DNA from 4 places in the Rossellomorea sp. DA94 genome. Region 3 is predicted to be linked to each of the others. Evidence: riboswitches for the same ligand, from Rfam matches in the RefSeq annotation. Region 3 holds a riboswitch; each other region holds the start of a gene.
The links. Region 3 has a riboswitch for S-adenosylmethionine ahead of P8596_RS12625 (YezD family protein). Riboswitches for the same ligand answer to the same signal wherever they lie in the genome.
Positions count from the first base shown of each region.

Region 1: linked by a shared signal. The riboswitch ahead of P8596_RS22995 (sugar ABC transporter substrate-binding protein) and the one ahead of P8596_RS12625 (YezD family protein) in region 3 are both predicted to bind S-adenosylmethionine.
Region 2: linked by a shared signal. The riboswitch ahead of P8596_RS21115 (O-acetylhomoserine aminocarboxypropyltransferase/cysteine synthase family protein) and the one ahead of P8596_RS12625 (YezD family protein) in region 3 are both predicted to bind S-adenosylmethionine.
Region 4: linked by a shared signal. The riboswitch ahead of P8596_RS01275 (Na+/H+ antiporter NhaC family protein) and the one ahead of P8596_RS12625 (YezD family protein) in region 3 are both predicted to bind S-adenosylmethionine.

Region 1 is NZ_CP122397.1:4,461,105-4,465,627, forward strand. Features, by position in the region: gene P8596_RS22990 (sugar ABC transporter ATP-binding protein) at 1-578, opposite strand, end outside; gene P8596_RS22995 (sugar ABC transporter substrate-binding protein) at 595-1,671, opposite strand; SAM riboswitch class I at 1,768-1,875, opposite strand; gene P8596_RS23000 (CTP synthase) at 2,043-3,647, opposite strand; gene rpoE (DNA-directed RNA polymerase subunit delta) at 4,101-4,523, opposite strand, start outside.
Region 2 is NZ_CP122397.1:4,064,079-4,068,601, reverse strand. Features, by position in the region: gene P8596_RS21130 (peroxiredoxin family protein) at 1-475, shown strand, start outside; gene P8596_RS21125 (DUF302 domain-containing protein) at 559-939, shown strand; gene P8596_RS21120 (trans-sulfuration enzyme family protein) at 1,067-2,206, shown strand; SAM riboswitch class I at 2,295-2,413, shown strand; gene P8596_RS21115 (O-acetylhomoserine aminocarboxypropyltransferase/cysteine synthase family protein) at 2,699-3,994, shown strand; gene metX (homoserine O-acetyltransferase MetX) at 4,058-4,523, shown strand, end outside.
Region 3 is NZ_CP122397.1:2,434,013-2,438,535, forward strand. Features, by position in the region: gene P8596_RS12615 (sulfate permease) at 1-845, opposite strand, end outside; gene P8596_RS12620 (phosphoadenylyl-sulfate reductase) at 903-1,601, opposite strand; gene P8596_RS12625 (YezD family protein) at 1,705-1,860, opposite strand; SAM riboswitch class I at 1,938-2,043, opposite strand; gene P8596_RS12630 (MaoC/PaaZ C-terminal domain-containing protein) at 2,209-2,613, opposite strand; gene P8596_RS12635 (MaoC family dehydratase N-terminal domain-containing protein) at 2,610-3,059, opposite strand; gene fabG (3-oxoacyl-ACP reductase FabG) at 3,084-3,842, opposite strand; gene P8596_RS12645 (acyl-CoA dehydrogenase family protein) at 3,864-4,523, opposite strand, start outside.
Region 4 is NZ_CP122397.1:226,779-231,301, forward strand. Features, by position in the region: gene P8596_RS01270 ((S)-benzoin forming benzil reductase) at 1-464, shown strand, start outside; gene P8596_RS01275 (Na+/H+ antiporter NhaC family protein) at 572-1,891, opposite strand; SAM riboswitch class I at 1,974-2,078, opposite strand; gene P8596_RS01280 (MFS transporter) at 2,340-3,512, shown strand; gene P8596_RS01285 (DUF2187 family protein) at 3,990-4,262, shown strand; gene P8596_RS01290 (YpbS family protein) at 4,349-4,523, opposite strand, start outside.

The sequences.
Region 1 (4,523 bases), 2.0 Mb from region 3:
TCTTTCAAATCGTCTATCACCTGGAATAACCTTTCTGTTTCTGAAGAACTAAGTGGTGCCGTCGGTTCATCCAGGATCAGTACTTTTGCTTTGTGGAGAAGGCTACGGGCAATAAGGACCAACTGCTTTTCAGCCAGACTTAACGAAGCGGCGGGCTGATGCAGGGGGATCGATTCGGCCCCGATCTTAATGAGTGCCGCCTCTGCTTCTTTTTTCAGCTTTTTTTGGGTGATGAAGAGGGAACCTTTTTGCGAGAAATGATCCAGGCAGATATTTTCCGCCACCGAGAGCTCGGGAACGATGGCGGTATCCACTTCCTGGTAGACACAGTGAATGCCGTTTTCCTTGGCTTCCTTCGGAGATTCATAGACTCTTTTTTCAGAGAGAAGAGTGATATCTCCGCTGTCCCCGACATAAGCTCCTGATAAAATTTTCATCAGGGTGCTTTTCCCTGCGCCGTTCGCTCCCAGCAGGGCATGAACTTCTCCCTCCCGGACATCGAATCTAGCATTTTTCAAGGCTTTCACGCCAGAAAAGCTCTTGTTGATACCCGACATAGTCAATAGTGGAGACGTCATCGATCCCAGCTCCTTTCTAGTTTGTGAACGAAGATTCGAGCTCTTTCAGCTCATCTGTATACCCCTGCTCACTCGCTCCCCATCCTTCAATATGCTCGTTCAATTGATCCGTTGTAATCGATTCTTTCGGTAAAGCAGTTTTTTCAATGAACACGGGGTCCAATTTCACTTTTTCAGGCGTTTCTTTCCCGTTCAGCTTTTGATAAAGGAAGCGGACCTGGACCCTGCCGATATCTTTCGGATCTACCGCTGCCGATGCCACCCATGGGCTGCCGTCTTTTTGAATGATCTGAAGATCCTCGTCACTCATGTCGATTCCGTATACTTTGATTTCATCTCTTCCTGCCGCTTCAATTGCCCGGACGGCCCCTTTCGCAAATTCATCCCACGCTGCCCAGACAGCATCGATGTCCCCTTTGTTTGGGTATTGTTTCAAGATCGCCTCCATCTGAGCCTGTGTATCAAGCGCTGTATTCTGACTCGCTGCTCCAAATGCCGCGACTTCTTTAATATCCGGATTCCCCTTTAAAAATTCTTCGTATGCCGCCTGACGTCTTTCCATGGGTGCAAAGCCTGCGACCCAAATTTTTACGATTTCACCTTTGCCGCCAAGCTCATCTGAAAGCTTCGTCAAGGTTTGTTCAGCCATTTGTTTGTCCCCCTGCTCGAGGACCGTCACTCCTTTTGATGCCACGTCCGCATCGAAGACGACAACCGGAATATTTTGGTCTTTCGCCTTTTCCACCCCTGATTGCAGTGCTTCTTTCGTTCCATGGTCGATCAGGATCCCATCAAACTTCTGGTTGATGGCCGCGTCCAGGTTAGAGGACATTTTGGCGAGATCGCCTTCCGAAGTGAACACTTGAACCTTCCCCCCGAACTTTTCCACCTGTTCCTTGACCCCTTCAATGTATTGAGCGGAAAATGTCCCGAGATTGATTTGCATGATAAGGGCGATTTTTTTATTGGCTAACGGATGATCGGAAGTCGCTTCCCCGCCGTCTGCTTCCGCCTCCTGTGATACCTTTGGCTGACAAGCCGCCAAACTGAAAAGTAGTGCGATTAATACGAGTAATGATGCCGCTTTTTTCATCTTTCTTTTCTCCTCCCGAGGGTATCCCCCTCTATTTTTTCAAATAAAAAAACCCCTTTTCCCAAGAGAAAAGAGGTTTATGTATAAATAAACGTGCTCTTATCACTCAGGAAATGCTTCCTGCAGGTCTTAGCACCTTTCCGTCATAAACGGTAGGTTGCCGGGCGTCATCGGGCCAGTCCCTCTGCCAACTCTTTATAAGAGAATATGAAATTTGGTTGTGTTCGCTTTTGCTATAATCGCTATATTAACGATATGTGGAAATATTGTCAATATTCTTTTTAAAAAAATTCTGTGGCGGGTCTCCGGAAATGATCACCCAACACTACAAAAAAGCCCTCCCAAACCGGGAGGGCTCTATCAATCAAATCTTATTTCTCACCATACGCAAGGGACGCTTCCACGAAGTCTCTGAATAGAGGCTGCGGGCGTGTCGGGCGTGATGTGAATTCCGGGTGGAATTGAGATGCGACGAACCATGGGTGGTCGCTCAGCTCGATGATTTCCACAAGGCGGCCATCCGGGCTTGTGCCTGAGAAGATGAATCCGGCTTTTTCCATTTGCTCACGGTAGTGATTGTTGAATTCGAAACGGTGACGGTGACGTTCGTATACGACTTCTCCATCGTAGGCTGCATAGGCTTTTGAACCTTTTGTCAGCTTACATGGATATAGTCCGAGACGAAGGGTCCCGCCAAGGTCTTCGATATCCTTTTGTTCCGGTAAAAGGTCGATGACCGGATATGGCGTTTCAGGATTCAGCTCAGCAGAGTGTGCTCCTTCAAGTCCAAGGACATTACGCGCATATTCAACGGATGCGAGCTGCATGCCAAGGCAGATTCCAAGGAAAGGAATCTTGTTTTCGCGTGCATATTGCGTCGCAGCGATCTTTCCTTCGACACCGCGGTCACCGAAGCCGCCTGGTACAAGGATTCCATCCACGTCAGCAAGCTTCTCTGCCACATTTTCGTTGTCGACAAGCTCAGAGTTCAACCATCTCACTTCAATATCGCTGTCGAAATGGTAACCTGCATGACGAAGGGCTTCCACTACAGAAATATAAGCATCCTGTAATTCAACATATTTCCCGACAAGGGCGATCCTTGTTTTGCGGGAAAGGTTTTTCACCCGGTCAACCAGTTCATTCCACTCGGTCATGTCTGCTTCATGGCAGTTCAGCTTCAAGTGCTGACACGTGATTTCATCAAGTTTTTGATCCTGAAGGGCAAGTGGTACAGAGTAAAGCGTATCTGCATCCATTGCTTCGATGACTGCATGTTTATCGATATCACAGAATAACGCGATCTTGTCTTTCATATCCTGGGTCATCGGCATTTCGGTACGCACGACGATGACATTTGGCTGAATACCGAGACTACGCAGCTCTTTTACACTGTGCTGGGTCGGTTTCGTCTTCATTTCACCCGCCGCTTTAATATATGGAATCAGCGTACAGTGAATATACATCACGTTGTCACGACCGACATCACTCTTGATCTGGCGGATCGCTTCAAGGAATGGAAGGGATTCGATATCCCCGACCGTTCCACCGATTTCCGTGATCACGACATCAGAATTCGTTTCGCGGCCGGCACGGTACACGCGTTCTTTGATTTCATTTGTGATATGCGGGATGACTTGTACAGTCCCGCCAAGATAATCCCCGCGGCGCTCTTTTTTCAGAACAGTAGAATAGATTTTACCCGTTGTCACAGAGCTGTATTTCGTCAGGTTGATGTCAACGAAACGCTCGTAGTGACCAAGGTCAAGATCCGTCTCGGCACCATCATCGGTTACGAATACTTCACCGTGCTGATAAGGACTCATCGTTCCCGGATCCACGTTGATGTATGGATCGAACTTCTGGATGGTGACGCTCACTCCACGGTTTTTCAATAGTCTTCCAAGGGACGCTGCTGTGATCCCTTTCCCTAGTGACGACACTACGCCGCCTGTTACGAAAATATACTTAGTCATGTATATGTCCCCCTTATAAAGTAAGTTTGGTTCAAAAAAAGTAGAGGGTGTCTCTTATGTAGTCATGTCATGAATTTATCTTGTTCAAAGAAGGACAAGTCCATTCTCCCAAAATAAAACCAAGTGCATAAACCAGCTAAAAGACAGCCTCTTATTATCAAGATACGTAAAGATGTAAGGGGTCTTAAAAGAATCGATCCTTCACACTTAAAACCTTGTCATGTCAAAGCATTCTTCTGTATAAAAACAAAAAACGCCCCGCTTACAATCTTGTAAGGGGAGCGTGATATACGTGATCTGTCCCTTTTTAGGGAGCCCAAATAAAATACTACCTTCCTAAGAGGTAGAAGTCAAGCATAGAATAAGGGATAGAATTTTCACTCATTTCACGCAAATCAAAAGGCCCCCGGAAGGCCCAAAAGCCTGGCGGGAGCCATACTGATTCGGGAGAGATTATTTCTCTTCCTCTTCTTCCAATTCGTCTTCTTCGTCTTCATCTTCATCGTCGACATCGTCGAATTCATCGATTTCGAGCTCTTCCTCGTCCTCATCAAGATCCAGATCCTCGTCTGCATCATCAACATCGACATCGTCGTCGTCATCCGTCAAATCATCATCGTCGTCTGCCTCATCAAGATCATCATAATCAAGATCTTCATCATCCAGATCATCGAAATCATCCAGATCCAGATCTTCGTCTTTCTTCTTCGCTTTTTTCTTTTTGCTGGATTTCATCGTTGGAACGGTCTCTTCCTCGATTTGATCAACCGGGTACCATTCTCTTAATCCCCAACGGTTATCACCCATGGCAATGTATCGTCCGTCGATATTTAAATCCGTGTAGAATTGAAGTAAACGGCTCTTTACCTCTTTATC
Region 2 (4,523 bases), 1.6 Mb from region 3:
CCAGTTGGCCAAAGAGTCCATGGATCTGACTGATGCCAAGCAGGGGCTCACGAAAGGGGATCGTGCACCGGACTTTACCTTGACCACTTTAGATGGTGAAGAAGTCAAGCTTTCCGACTATCAGGGAAAGAAAGTGATCCTGAATTTCTGGGCCACCTGGTGCCCGCCATGTAAAGCGGAAATGCCCCATATGGAACAGTATTACGAAAAAAACGCGAAAAAAGAAAATGTCGAAATCCTTGCCGTCAACTTGACCTCACAGGATGATGGGGAGAAGGCAGTCCAGCAATTTGTCGACGGTTACGAACTCACTTTCCCCATTCTCATGGATGAGAATGGGGATATCGGAGACGAGTACCGGGCATTCACGATCCCGACCACTTACATGATCGACACAAACGGCCTCATCCAGCACAAAATCGTCGGCCCCATGAACGAAGAAATGATGGGTAAAATGGTCGAAGGGATGAAATAATGAGAGGGACGGACCTCGATCAGGACGTTTCAATGCATACACTATGAGGTATAAATAACCATGACCCAAAAAGGAGGATCACTATGTTCCACTACACAAAAGAAGTTTCAATGAATGTGAAGGATGCCGTATCAGCAGTAGAGGCAGCCTTGAAAGAAGAAAGCTTCGGGGTTCTGTGGAATCTTGACCTGGCCGCAAAGCTTCAGGATAAAGGGCTGGATTTTAACGAAGAAGTCGTTGTCCTGGAAGTATGTAATCCCCACGAAGCGAAAAAGGTGCTGGAAGAAAGCATGCTCGTCAGCTATTTCCTGCCTTGTAAAGTGACGGTATATACAGAAAAGGGAACGACGAAAATCGGTATGGCAAAGCCGAGCAAGCTGATTGAAATGGTTGATAACGATGAATTGAAGCGGTTGGCGTTGGATATCGAAAATCGCCTGATCGGGTGTTTAGAAAACGTCTGACGAGGAGAACCTGTTGCATTAATGCGACGGGTTCTTTTTTTTGCCTCCCAACACCTCATACTCCTCACAATCTTCTGAATATGATACACTTTTAAAAATACATAGATTCAGGAAGGATGACAGTGAAATGAAATTCACCACCAAGGTCGTACATAGTCAGCTGAAAGGAACAGAGGAAATCCGTAGTAAGACAACACCGATCTACCAGACGTCTGCTTTTTCTTTTACGTCTCTGGAGGAGCTTGAGGGCTTCTATGAGGGGAAGTCTCCTTATCTTTATTCAAGGACGGGTAATCCCAACACGGATGAACTTGGGAAGATGGTGGCAGAACTTGAAGGAGCTCCTGCCGGTGTCGCCACGTCTTCCGGATTGTCGGCGATCCTGGTTGGTCTCCTTGCCATTGTTCAGGCAGGGGACCATATTGTTGCGGCGGAGGATTTATACGGAGGCACTTTCCATATGCTGAAAGAAGAGCTGAAATCATTCGGTATTTCGACCTCCTTTGTCGATTTCACGAGTGAGGAGGAAATCGAGGCAGCACTTACTCCCGACACCAAACTTCTCTACAGTGAGACGGTAACCAATCCATTTATGCGGGTAGAGGATATTTCAAGAATGGTAGCTCTTGCCGAAAAGCATAACCTGAAATCGATGATCGACAATACATTTGCTACTCCATTTCTGCGTCAGCCCTACCTTGAAGGGGTCGATCTGGTCGCTCACAGCGCTACGAAGTATATCGGCGGGCATAGCGATATCACAGCGGGAGTCGTAGTCGGAAATGAAGAACTTGTTCAAAAGGCAAGGGAAAAGGTCGTCAACATAGGTTCCAACTTAAGTCCTTTTGAAGCATGGCTCACATGCCGGGGGGCGAAAACATTGGCACTTCGGGTGGGGACCCAGGCTCAGAACGCGGGAACACTTGCAGATGAACTGCGCAGCAATGAGCAGGTGAAGAAGGTCTATTATCCAATTGATCTATCCGATAAAGGAAATGGCGCAATCGTCACCATCGAACTCGATGACAGCTGCAATATCAGCACATTCTTCAAATCCCTTGGGTGGATCAAGATCATCCCGTCCTTGGCCGGCGTGGAAACAACGGTTTCCTATCCGCTTGGAACCTCTCATCGTGCCCTTCCGAGAGAAGCGCAGGAAAAACTAGGCATCAACACCCATGTGGTGCGCATATCGTTAGGTATCGAGGATGGGGAAGATATCGTTTCTCAATTCAACGAGGCAATAGCAGCTTCTGTTAAAAAATAAAAAATTCTGAAAATGGTCTTGACGTTGAGGCTGGTTACCCTTTATAATTCATCTCAACGCATGAATTTTTCACATTGACAATTAAATGCTCTTATCCAGAGAGGTGGAGGGACTAGGCCCGATGAAACCCGGCAACCTTCATGTACGCACTATGCGTCACATGAAAAGGTGCTAATTCCTGCAGGCGATCTGCCTGAAAGATAAGAGGAGGACCCTATTCAATTAGACCCTCTTCTTAGGAAGAGGGTTTTTTATTTTATCCTCTTCTCGCTTCTTAGGCTTTTGCATGGGGGTTCAGCAGGAGAATGTTTGGATGATTTCACCTGCTGATATTCTGTGAAAAATCAGCAGGTGAAATCATCCCGAAAATCAGCAGCTGAAATTCTTCACAAATTCAGCTGCTAAAAAAAACCATCCAATTCAGCAGCTGAACCCAACCAACCAACCATCCACATCAATCCAAAAACTAAAAAACTCTAGGAGGAATTCCAAATGACCAAATCATTCGATTTCGACACACTTCTTCTTCACGGCGGCCAGGAGCCGGACCCAACTACAGGCTCAAGGGCGGTACCCATCTATCAAACGACATCCTACGTGTTCGACAACAGCGATCACGCCGCAAAGCTATTCGCCCTTGAAGAACCGGGAAACATCTACACCCGTATCATGAACCCGACCGTTGACGTCCTTGAGAAGCGCCTCGCCCTTTTAGAAGGGGGAATCGGAGCCCTGGGTGTATCATCCGGGATGGCCGCCATTTCTCTTTCCATCCTGAATATAGCCGGTGCAGGGGATGAGATCGTGGCAGCCACCAATCTGTACGGTGGAACGTACAATTTATTCTCTACGACTCTTCCGAAATACGGAATCAAGGTTCATTTCGTCGATCCGACTGATCCGGAAAACTTCCGAAAGGCGATTACGCCGAAAACAAAAGCGGTATTCGCAGAGACGATCGGAAATCCGAGCCTGCACGTCCTGGACATCGAGTCGGTGGCGAAAGTGGCCCATGACCATCATATCCCACTCATCATCGATAACACATTTGCCACACCATATGTGTGTAAGCCGATTGAGTGGGGAGCGGACATCGTCATTCACTCTGCAACGAAGTGGATCGGCGGCCACGGTACGGCCATCGGGGGAGTCGTCATCGACGGTGGGAAGTTTGATTGGAATCATGAAAAATTCCCTGGATTCACAGAAGAGGACAGAAGCTATAATGGACTTCGCTACGCACAGGATGTAGGGGCGGCCGCATTCATCACAAAATTAAGGGTGCAGCTGCTTCGGGATCTCGGGGCGTGCTTAAGTCCGCAGAACGCATTTCTGCTATTGCAGGGACTGGAAACCCTCCATCTCCGCATCGAACGTCACACGGAGAATGCCTTGAAGATTGCGGAACACTTAAATCAGCACAGCGGAGTTGCCTGGGTTTCTTATCCGGGTCTGCCGCAGCATCCGTCCTACGCTCTTGCTCAAAAATATTTGAAAAATGGAGCAGGTTCCATCGTCGTCTTTGGAATCAAAGGGGGCAGGGACTCAGGACGTAAAGTCGTCGACAACATTTCCCTCTGGTCCCATGTTGCCAATGTAGGGGATGCGAAGTCATTGATCATCCATCCAGCGTCCACGACGCATCAGCAATTGAACGATGAGGAAATCCGGGCCACAGGCGTAACCGAGGACCTTGTAAGACTTTCCGTCGGATTGGAATCTGCGAAGGATTTGATCGAGGATCTGGATCATGCGATTGAGGTGGCGTTGGAAACGTCCCGGGTATAAAAGGAACTGATTTCACCGGGGTGCCGCGGCGTCCCGAACAACATAAAAAAAGGAGGTGGAGGAATGGAGAATTCATACTCATACGAAGTAAGCTCCATTACCATCCCATCCCTCACATTAGAGTCAGGCACCACATTGCACAATGTAAATCTGGCCTATGAACGGACCGGCAATAAAGAAGGCCCTGTCATCCTCGTTTGCCATGCCCTCACCGGAACCCATATTGTGAAAGGGACAAGAGAGGACCGGGGCTGGTGGGATGGACTGATCGGACCAGGATCCTACATTGATACCGATCTATACAATGTGATTGCTTTCAATGTGTTAGGGGGATGTGAAGGCAGTACGGGACCGACGTCCACGGATCCTGAAACCGGAAAACGTTACGGACCGAATTTTCCCCACATTACCATACGGGACATGGTCCACGCTCAATATGAAGCACTCCAACAGTTGTCCGTCGACCACATCGAAGCAGTGATCGGCGGGTCGCTTGGTGGAATGCAGGCATTGGAGTGGGGAGCCCTGT
Region 3 (4,523 bases):
ACCACCCAGATTTTGACGATTTTTTTGACGATTTTCTTTTGCAGCATGTGCTTGCCGTTTTTAGATACACCCAAACCAATAATGGAAGAGGACGTAACCTGTGTCAGAGGGATCGGCAATCCATACAGAGAGCTCAAGATGACGAGGAAGGCTCCTGTTGAGGAAATGACAATTCCTTCAGCTTTAGAATATTGCGTAATTTTCTTGCCGTTTGTTTCGACTACTTTCTTTCCCAGTAAAACAGCTCCCAGTGCAACAAATGCACCACCAATCAAGATTCCACGTGAAGGTGATATCAGCCCTGCCCCCACCAAAGGACCAACGGCATTGGCAACATTATTCATGCCTGCTGAGAAAGCTTCAAAGAATCCAGCGATGATCAACAGATAAGCAAGCCACTGTTTATCAAAATGATACCCCCGCTTTTCAAGCTGAACTAAACCCAATCCCGCAAGCCATGTTACGAAAAAGGCGATGACAGGGACGATCACCCAGAAAGACATGATCGTAATAAGTGATTTTACATACAGAACCTGATAAGCTACCCCGACTCCTACAACCGCGCCAACCGTTACTTCACTCGTAGATAGCGGAATGCCGATCACATTCGCAAGAAACAATGAAATCGTTGCGGATAACAAAATAATGAGAACGACCTTTATCGACAATAGATTCTGTGGGATGATCCCAGAACTGATTGTCTTTACAACCTCTCCACCACCCAGAACCGCTCCACTCAGGACACCTGCCGCGCATATCCATAGCGCTGTCCGGATGTTTTTTATTGCGCCTGCACCATATGCCACTCCCATTGACGCTGCCGCTCCGCTGGCACCAATGTTCATGGCGAAGAACAAGCTGATCAGAAGGGCCGAGATTTCAAGCAAATCCCGTCACCCTATCTAATGGAGACCGCATTCTGTCTTTCCTTTTCCTTTCCATCTTCCGGAGCGAAGATCATTGACATCAATAGCCGGTGTGGTGCAATGGAAGCAGCCAATGCTCGGATACCCTTGATCGTGAAGGGGGTTATAAGAAAGATTATGCTTATGGGTATAACGCCAGATCTCCTTCCACGTCCAGTGAATCAGCGGACAGATTTTAACGGATTGAAATTTGTCATCTTTATTGATGAATTCAACATGTTGTCTTGTTGGGGATTGTTCCCTCCTTAATCCTGAAATCCATGCGTGCCCCTTGGATAATGTTTCTTTTAACGGGTCAAGCTTCCGAATTTGACAGCATTGGTTTGGTTTGGTTTCCCATAACTTATCCCCATATGCCTCTGCCTGCTCCTTGAGGGTCAACTGAGGCTTTTTCATATGGATGGTCAACTCGGGATACGCCTTCTTCACTTTCTCGATGATTTCATACGTTTCCTTGAAATGAACCCCTGTATCAAGGAATACAATGGTTGCCTGCGGTTTCACCTTGGATATGAGATCGATAAGCACAATGCCTTCTATCCCGAAACTGCACGCATATACAACCTCGTCACCATAATGATCATATGTCCATTTCAGGACGTTAAGCGCTCCTTTATAGACAGGATCCACTTCAAATTCCATGGATGGCTGTTTCCAAGTCTGATACGTTAACATAGTACACCCCATTCCCTGACGCTTATCCAAAGAAAAAGAGGCGGTAACAAAATATAAGGAGTCCCTATATTTTTGCTACGCGCCTCTAGTTTGTCTAGTCAGCTTATTTTATTCGGACTTTCTCATTTTTCTCTAATTGAATGACTTTTCCATCCTGTACGATAATCGTGATTGAACCAAAGCTCATGGTTTCAAGCATGGACTGGATTTTCTCTGCTACCAAGTCAAACTGTACATGCTGGTTCTTCTCTTTTTTCACATGATACCCCCAATTTTCTTCTTATCCAGATCAGAAAAAAACAACTTCCCATTTTGGAAAGTTGTTCAGGTAAGGTTACCTTATCTTCCAAAATGACTTCACATTTTGCTGGAATTAGCACCTTACAATACGTAGGTTGCTGGGCTTCGCAGGGCCAGATCCCTCCACCACTCTGGATAAGAGTTATTCATTTTAATATTCTAAATAATATCACAATTACAGCAGAAGTCAACCCGAGTTTTTCGATCGGATTTATGTCTTTTGTCTTATTTTATTCAAACATCATTCCATACATGTTTATTCGATTGGGGGTGGTTCTACGACAATTTTTCATAAAGCATTGCGCAACTATTCAAGGACCCTAAACGCGACGTTACCCTCAATTACGTTCTTCCCGGCTTGGTTTGTGGCTAAAACCTTAAAATGAAGGAGGTTTTCCTGTTTGTCCGTCAATTCTGCCCGTAATGTCACCACATCATGTAACATGACCATCCCTTTAAATCGTACCGAGTAATCCTGGATAAAGCCTTCCTCATAGTGTGGGCTGAAAAGTTTGGACACATTGCCCATCGTCCACATTCCATGAGCGATGATTCCTGGAAGACCCAGCTTCAAGGCTTCATCATCGATGGTGTGTATCGGATTGTAGTCTCCGGAAGCTCCTGCGTATTTGATCAGGTCCATCCTCGTGACCGGAGCGAGTTCAACCGGGGGGAGTGTATCTCCTATTCCGAATGATTGTAGTATTGTCATTTACTCAACCTCTTTCTGACTTCTTCTGTAATAATGACAATCGCCTGGGAAGTGAAGATTCTTTCCCCACGAGAATCTTCCCCGACATCTTCGATGACAAGGAATCCCAGTTTCCCCCCGGTACCTTCCCGTTCATAATAGTTTTTTATTTCCGTATAACATTGAATCGTTTCCCCTACCTTCAAAGGTCTTTCATAATGAAAGGATTGTTCACCGTGAATCAACCCATCATTCGGTAAATGAAAGCCTTCGATCGAACCATAGTCGAACACTCTCGGAAAGGTGGGAGGGGCAATGTTCCCCCCATAAGAGGAGGACTTCCCGGCATCTTCATCCACATAAAAGGGATGGGGATCGCCAATGGCGTCTGCAAATTTCCGAACCGCTCCTCTTTCCACTGCATTCCGGGTGGAAGTAGACCTCTTTCCGATATAGGATTCAAACATATTCTTCACCTCTTTCTTCTTTATTCAGGCTTTCGGCCCTCCAGCAACGTAGAGAACCTGACCATTGACGAATGAAGATTTTTCATCTGCAAAAAAAGCGACGGCATTTGCAATATCTTCAGGAGTCCCGCTTCTTCCAACAGGGATTCCCTGGAGACTTGCTTCCACTAATTGATCGAAAGTGATCCCGATCCGTTTCGCAGTTTCTTTCGTCATATCGGTTTCAATAAAGCCCGGTGCTACAGCATTCGTGGTGATTCCGAATGGACCAAGTTCTATGGCAAGGGTTTTCGTCAAGCCTTGAAGACCTGCTTTAGCCGTTGCGTAGTTTGCCTGCCCGCGATTTCCCAATGCTGAGGTGGATGAAATATTGATGATGCGTCCGTACTTTTGTTTGACCATGTATTGTTGGGCTGCCTTCACTACATTGAATGAACCCTTTAAATGCACATCCATGACCGTCTCCCAATCGTTTTCGGTCATTTTGAATAACAGATTATCCCTGATGACCCCTGCATTATTCACCACAATGTCCAGGGAACCAAAAGATTCATATACTTCCTTCATCGCATTTTCAACTTCCCGGGATTCTACGACATTTGCCACTTTTGTATACAATTCATATTGTTTAAATACCTCACTCGCTTCATTCAACGCATCCTCATTGACGTCGATGATGGCCACCTTGGCCCCTTCTTCAGCCAGTAATCCGGCAATCGCCCTGCCGATCCCTCTGCTTCCACCTGTAACTAAAGCCACTTTTCCTCTGAATCGCTCTCCCATTTCGTCTGCCTCCATTTCTGTTTATACAAATTGCCCAAGTTTCACATGACCTTTTAATAAATTCCTTGAAATGATCAGTTTTTGAATTTCATCGGTTCCATCATAAATGCGCCATAACCTTGCCTCCCGGTACCATCGTTCGATTGGCAGCTCTCTTGTATAGCCCATACCACCATGGATCTGGAGGACGCGATCTACGACCCGATTCCCCATATTGGATCCATATAGCTTGGCCATCGACGCAACGTGACGATTGTCTTCCCCTTGATCGAGTGTGAATGCTGCATTTAACACGAGCCAGCGGGCCGCTTCAATTTCCACGGCTGAATCCGCAATCTGCCACTGAATCGCCTGCCGGTCCGCGATAGGTTTTCCAAATGTTTCTCTTTCTTTCGAATAGTCGATGGCCATTTGAAGAAGTCGTTCTGCTGCTCCCACCGCCTGGGCCCCTACAATCCAGCGGGCAAATCCGATCCACTCCAATCCCAGATTGTAGCCGCCATCGATTTCACCAAGGATATTCTCTTCAGGAACCCTTACATCATCAAAGAAAAGACTTGCCGGGCCCCATTCCCCCATTGTATGGATATATTCGGATTTCCAGCCCATGCTTCGATCGGCGATGAAACAAGTGACTCCTTCCCGACCTGTCCGACGATGTTTTTCTTTATCCGTCACGGC
Region 4 (4,523 bases), 2.2 Mb from region 3:
GTGAAGTGGAAAATGAAGCAATGGAAACGAGTGTCCACGTCAATCTACTTTCACCTATGATCGCCACCAATGAATTGCTCAAGGCAGCAAAAGGCTCTGAATCGAAAATGATCATGGTCAACATCAGTTCAGGAGCGGGAAGTCGTCCCGTTTATGGCTGGAGTACGTATTGCGCGACTAAGGCGGGAGTCAATATGCTGACTGAAACGGTGAGCCTTGAGCTCTCCAACACACATAGCCGTCATCAGGTCATCGCTTTCAGTCCGGGAGTGATGGATACGGATATGCAGGGGGAAATCCGCTCGTCCTCCAAAGAAGCCTTTGCCGAGGTTGAGTCGTTCCAGCGCTACAAAGAAGAGGGGATGCTGCGCAGCACGGACACGGTAGCGGATGCACTGGTGGCTCTCATAACCAAAACCAATATTGAAAGTGGTAAACTGTATCATGTGAATGATTTGTTATAAGAAAAGAGCAGATTCCGGAAATCGGGGTCTGCTTTTTTAATGGTGTTTGAATAACCCAGACACAAAAAAGAGACAAACCCAGACGGATTTGTCTCTTTTCCAACGGACTAAGAAGAACGGACCGGATCTCCATCAGTAGCGGTTCTCCGTGTGAACTTCGGAAGGGCGAATTGAATCGCAATCAGTCCGCAAACGGCAATCAGGACAGGGTAGAAGGCATAAGGGATGATGCTGACAGGTGATATGCCGGCTACTTCCGCCACTAACAGTGCCTGTGCACCGTATGGGATCAACCCTTGAACGGCACAAGAGAAAATATCGAGGATACTTGCTGACTTACGGGAATCTACGCCATACTGATCGCTAAGCGTTTTGGCCAGTGGTCCTGCGATGATAATGGAAATTGTGTTATTGGCTGTGCAAAGATTCGTCGAACTGACCAAGCCTGCTGTTGCAAGCTGTGCTCCCTGAGGAGATTTAATCTTACGTGTGGCATGGTAAAGGATAGCTTGAATCCCTCCATTATGACGAATCAGTTCGACGACTCCGCCGATCAGGATGGAAAGGATCACAATCTCTGCCATGCCCGTCATCCCGTCGGCTACACTACCAAAGTAACTCGATGGGGTAAAGCTTCCATCCGAAAATCCGATAACCCCTGCCAACACAATCCCGCCGATTAAAACGACAAATACGTTTAATCCTGCAAGGGCCCCAATGATCACTCCGAGGTAAGGGATGATTTTAATCCAGTCGAAGCTTCCTGCGTCGACGGAGGATGGAGTCCCCATCGTAAGGAAAAAAAGGATGACCATCGTGATGATGGCTGCGGGTAAGACAATGAAGAAGTTCACTTTGAACTTGTCCTTCATTTCGGTTTTCTGTGTGCGTACGGCTGCAATCGTTGTATCCGAGATGAACGATAAATTGTCCCCGAACATCGCTCCCCCGATGACGGTGGCCATAGCAAGTGGCATAGAAATGTCGGCTCCTGAGCTGATGCCTACTCCGATTGGGGCAAGTGCTGCAATCGTCCCCATTGATGTCCCCATTGATAGGGAAATGAAAGCGGCGATGATGAATAATCCAACAATGATCAGATTACCAGGAAGCACGGATAGGGCAAAATTGACGGTTGAATCAACGGCGCCCATCTTTTCTGCTACACCGGAAAACGCACCGGCTAATAAGAAGATAAAGACCATAATCATAATGTCCGGGTGCCCGGCACCTTTTGCGAACCGTTCAACCTTAGAGGTTAACGACTCTTTCCGATTCATCGCAAGGGCTACAATGGAGGCAATGATGATGGATACCAGTACAGGGAATGCATAAAAATCTCCTGAAAGGATCCCCGCTCCAAGGAACAGTGAAACAAATATGATCAAGGGCAATAAAGCCAGTAAATTACCTTTTTCTTGGTTCATGTCAAACACTCCTTTGTCGTGTGAAATCAAATAAAAAAACCTCTTCCAGTATAAGAAGAGGTTTCATTCAAACGAAACACTCCTCTTATCTTTCAAGCATTACGCTTGCTGGATGTGGCACAGCACTCATCATGAGTCCGCTGCCGAGACATCACAGGGCCAGTCCCTCCGTCTCTCTGGATAAGAAGATATGTTATTCAGTTCACTTAAAATATACTTCCATACTTTAAAGGGTTTAATCGAAAAAGTCAAACGGTAATTTATTGGAAATATACATGCAGGGCATGACTGCCACAGCTGGATCAAACGAAAGCGGCGGGAGATCGCCGTAGCAAGGCATGCATCATAAAACGCGGGAGTTTATCCATAAAAAGGCATAAACACATAGACAATTGAACGGTCAAGGTCTACTATAAGATAGACAAAAAACATCTTGGGGGATACGGTAGTGGAAAGAAATGTGCGAAATCAAATTTTTACGTTACAAGGGTTTTATCTATTGACCTTCTTCGGGGTTGGAAGTTTATATCCTTTACTCAGTGTATATTTAAGTGAAAGTGTGGGGTTAAATGGATATCAGATCGGAACCATCATGTCTGTCGGCCCGATCATGATGATTTTCTTCCAGCCGATATGGGGGATGGTCAGTGACACAACCAATAAGCCAACCGTCGTGTTGGGATTAACCTCCTTAGTTGCAGGGATCTTTGCTCTTGGTTATTTATTCATGGATGTTTACTATGGACTATTGGTGGTCGCGATTTTAGTTGCGATCTTCCAAAGTGCCATCATTCCCGTGTCTGACAGCATCAGCTTGAAGTATACAAGTAAAGTCGGTTATAACTACGGAAATATTCGTCTGTTCGGCTCATTGGGATTCGGGATTGCCGTGTTCGTCATGGGGAGGCTTTCAGAGGGATTCATCGGACCGACGATCATTTTCTACTCCTTCTTTATCTGTCTGGTCCTATCCGGATTCCTATCCTTCCGTTTTCCTAAAGAGAGAGCGGCAGCTAAGCTTGATCTAAAAGCCGGGATGAAGGAATTATTCACGATGAAGAAGTTTCTGATCTTCCTGGCCGTCACGTTCCTGGTGTTCGGCCCAAATTTAGCCAATAACGTGTATTTCGGATTATTCGTAGAAGATTCAGGTGGTACGTACGCCGGAATCGGTCTCGCATTTCTGATTGCCGTCCTATCAGAAGTACCGTTTATGAGAATCGCGGGAGGGTGGATTGATAAGTTCGGTCTCTTGACCGTAGCGGCGCTGGCAGGTGCTGCATCCATGATCCGCTGGCTATTTTACTTCACAGAACCAAGTCTATGGCTGGTCTATTCCTCAGCGGTGATGCAGGGGCTTGCCATCGGATTATTCATTCCTGCGGGGCTACGCTACATCAAAGAAATCACGCCGGCACATATTACAGCTACTGCCGTCACCGTCTATTCCGCCATCGGAAATGGTCTCGGGAATTGGTTCAGTACCTTCGTGGGAGGTTTCATCTATGAAACCTATTCCATCTACACGGTATACCTCTTCTTCGCAGTCCTGTCACTCCTAGGCATCTTTCTCTGCTTCGTCCTAATGAAAGAAGAAAAGAAGAAGGCATTAGCTTACTAAAAAACAGGCATCCGCTACCCACGGATGCCTGTTTTTATATAAAAATACAAAAAGGAAGGATTTTCCTTATGGAATGTAAAAGTATATATAGAGAAATGATTTTACCTTGAAAGTGTTTATCTTGAAGGGCACTGCTAAACAAGTCTTTAAACTTCACTTTGACGCTGATTGTAGCGGAAGGTGCTCGACTCCTGCGGGAATTGCGGGAAAGTTGAGACCCCGCAGGGCAAAGCCCGAGGAGGCTCAACTCACGCCCCGCGGAAAGCGAGCACCTGGAGCGAAAATCAGCCAGGCATCGCTTTGGCTGTAAAAGATTTTGAAAAAAGACATCAAAAGGTTTTGACTTTATGTAATTGTGGTACAAAAAGGATAAGTCATTCATTGAAATTTATATAAATACAAGTTAAAATAATATTATTAGAAAATTCTTTCAATTAAAAAGAGAACGATCATTTTAACTAAAAAGGGGACTTTAAAATGGAAAATACATTCGTTTATTCAAAAGAGAATGCAAACCTTGGGGATACGATTCAGTTTAAAAGAAAGAAACATGTCATCAATGGTGTCGTCACGACCTTGAGAGAAAATACCGTCATCGTCAAAATGGATAGGGAAATTGCGAAGAAACTGGACTTACCAGATGATCAAACGGTCGTAGCACATAAAAACTATGTGGTGACAGAGCGAGCAGAAAACGATACACAGCCTGTATTTGTTTATGATGGGTGGAATAGCGCATTAAAAGCCTAAATTTCAGCCTTCAAATAAAGTAACCCTGAAACGATCTCACCATCAGAATGGTTGCAGACGAATCAGGGTTATTTATGTTGTCCAGCTTATTTTAGTCTCGCGACATATTCCTCAACCATTTCCGTTGTCACAAGTTTTCTTTGCGGAACGACCCCGCGTCTTGCCAGGGTATTGATTTCATTTGTTACTTGATTTATGTGATCTGTTGTAAAAGGTTTTCCGGCATAACAAAGCTGAACAGCTTCGTCAATCGCTTTTTCT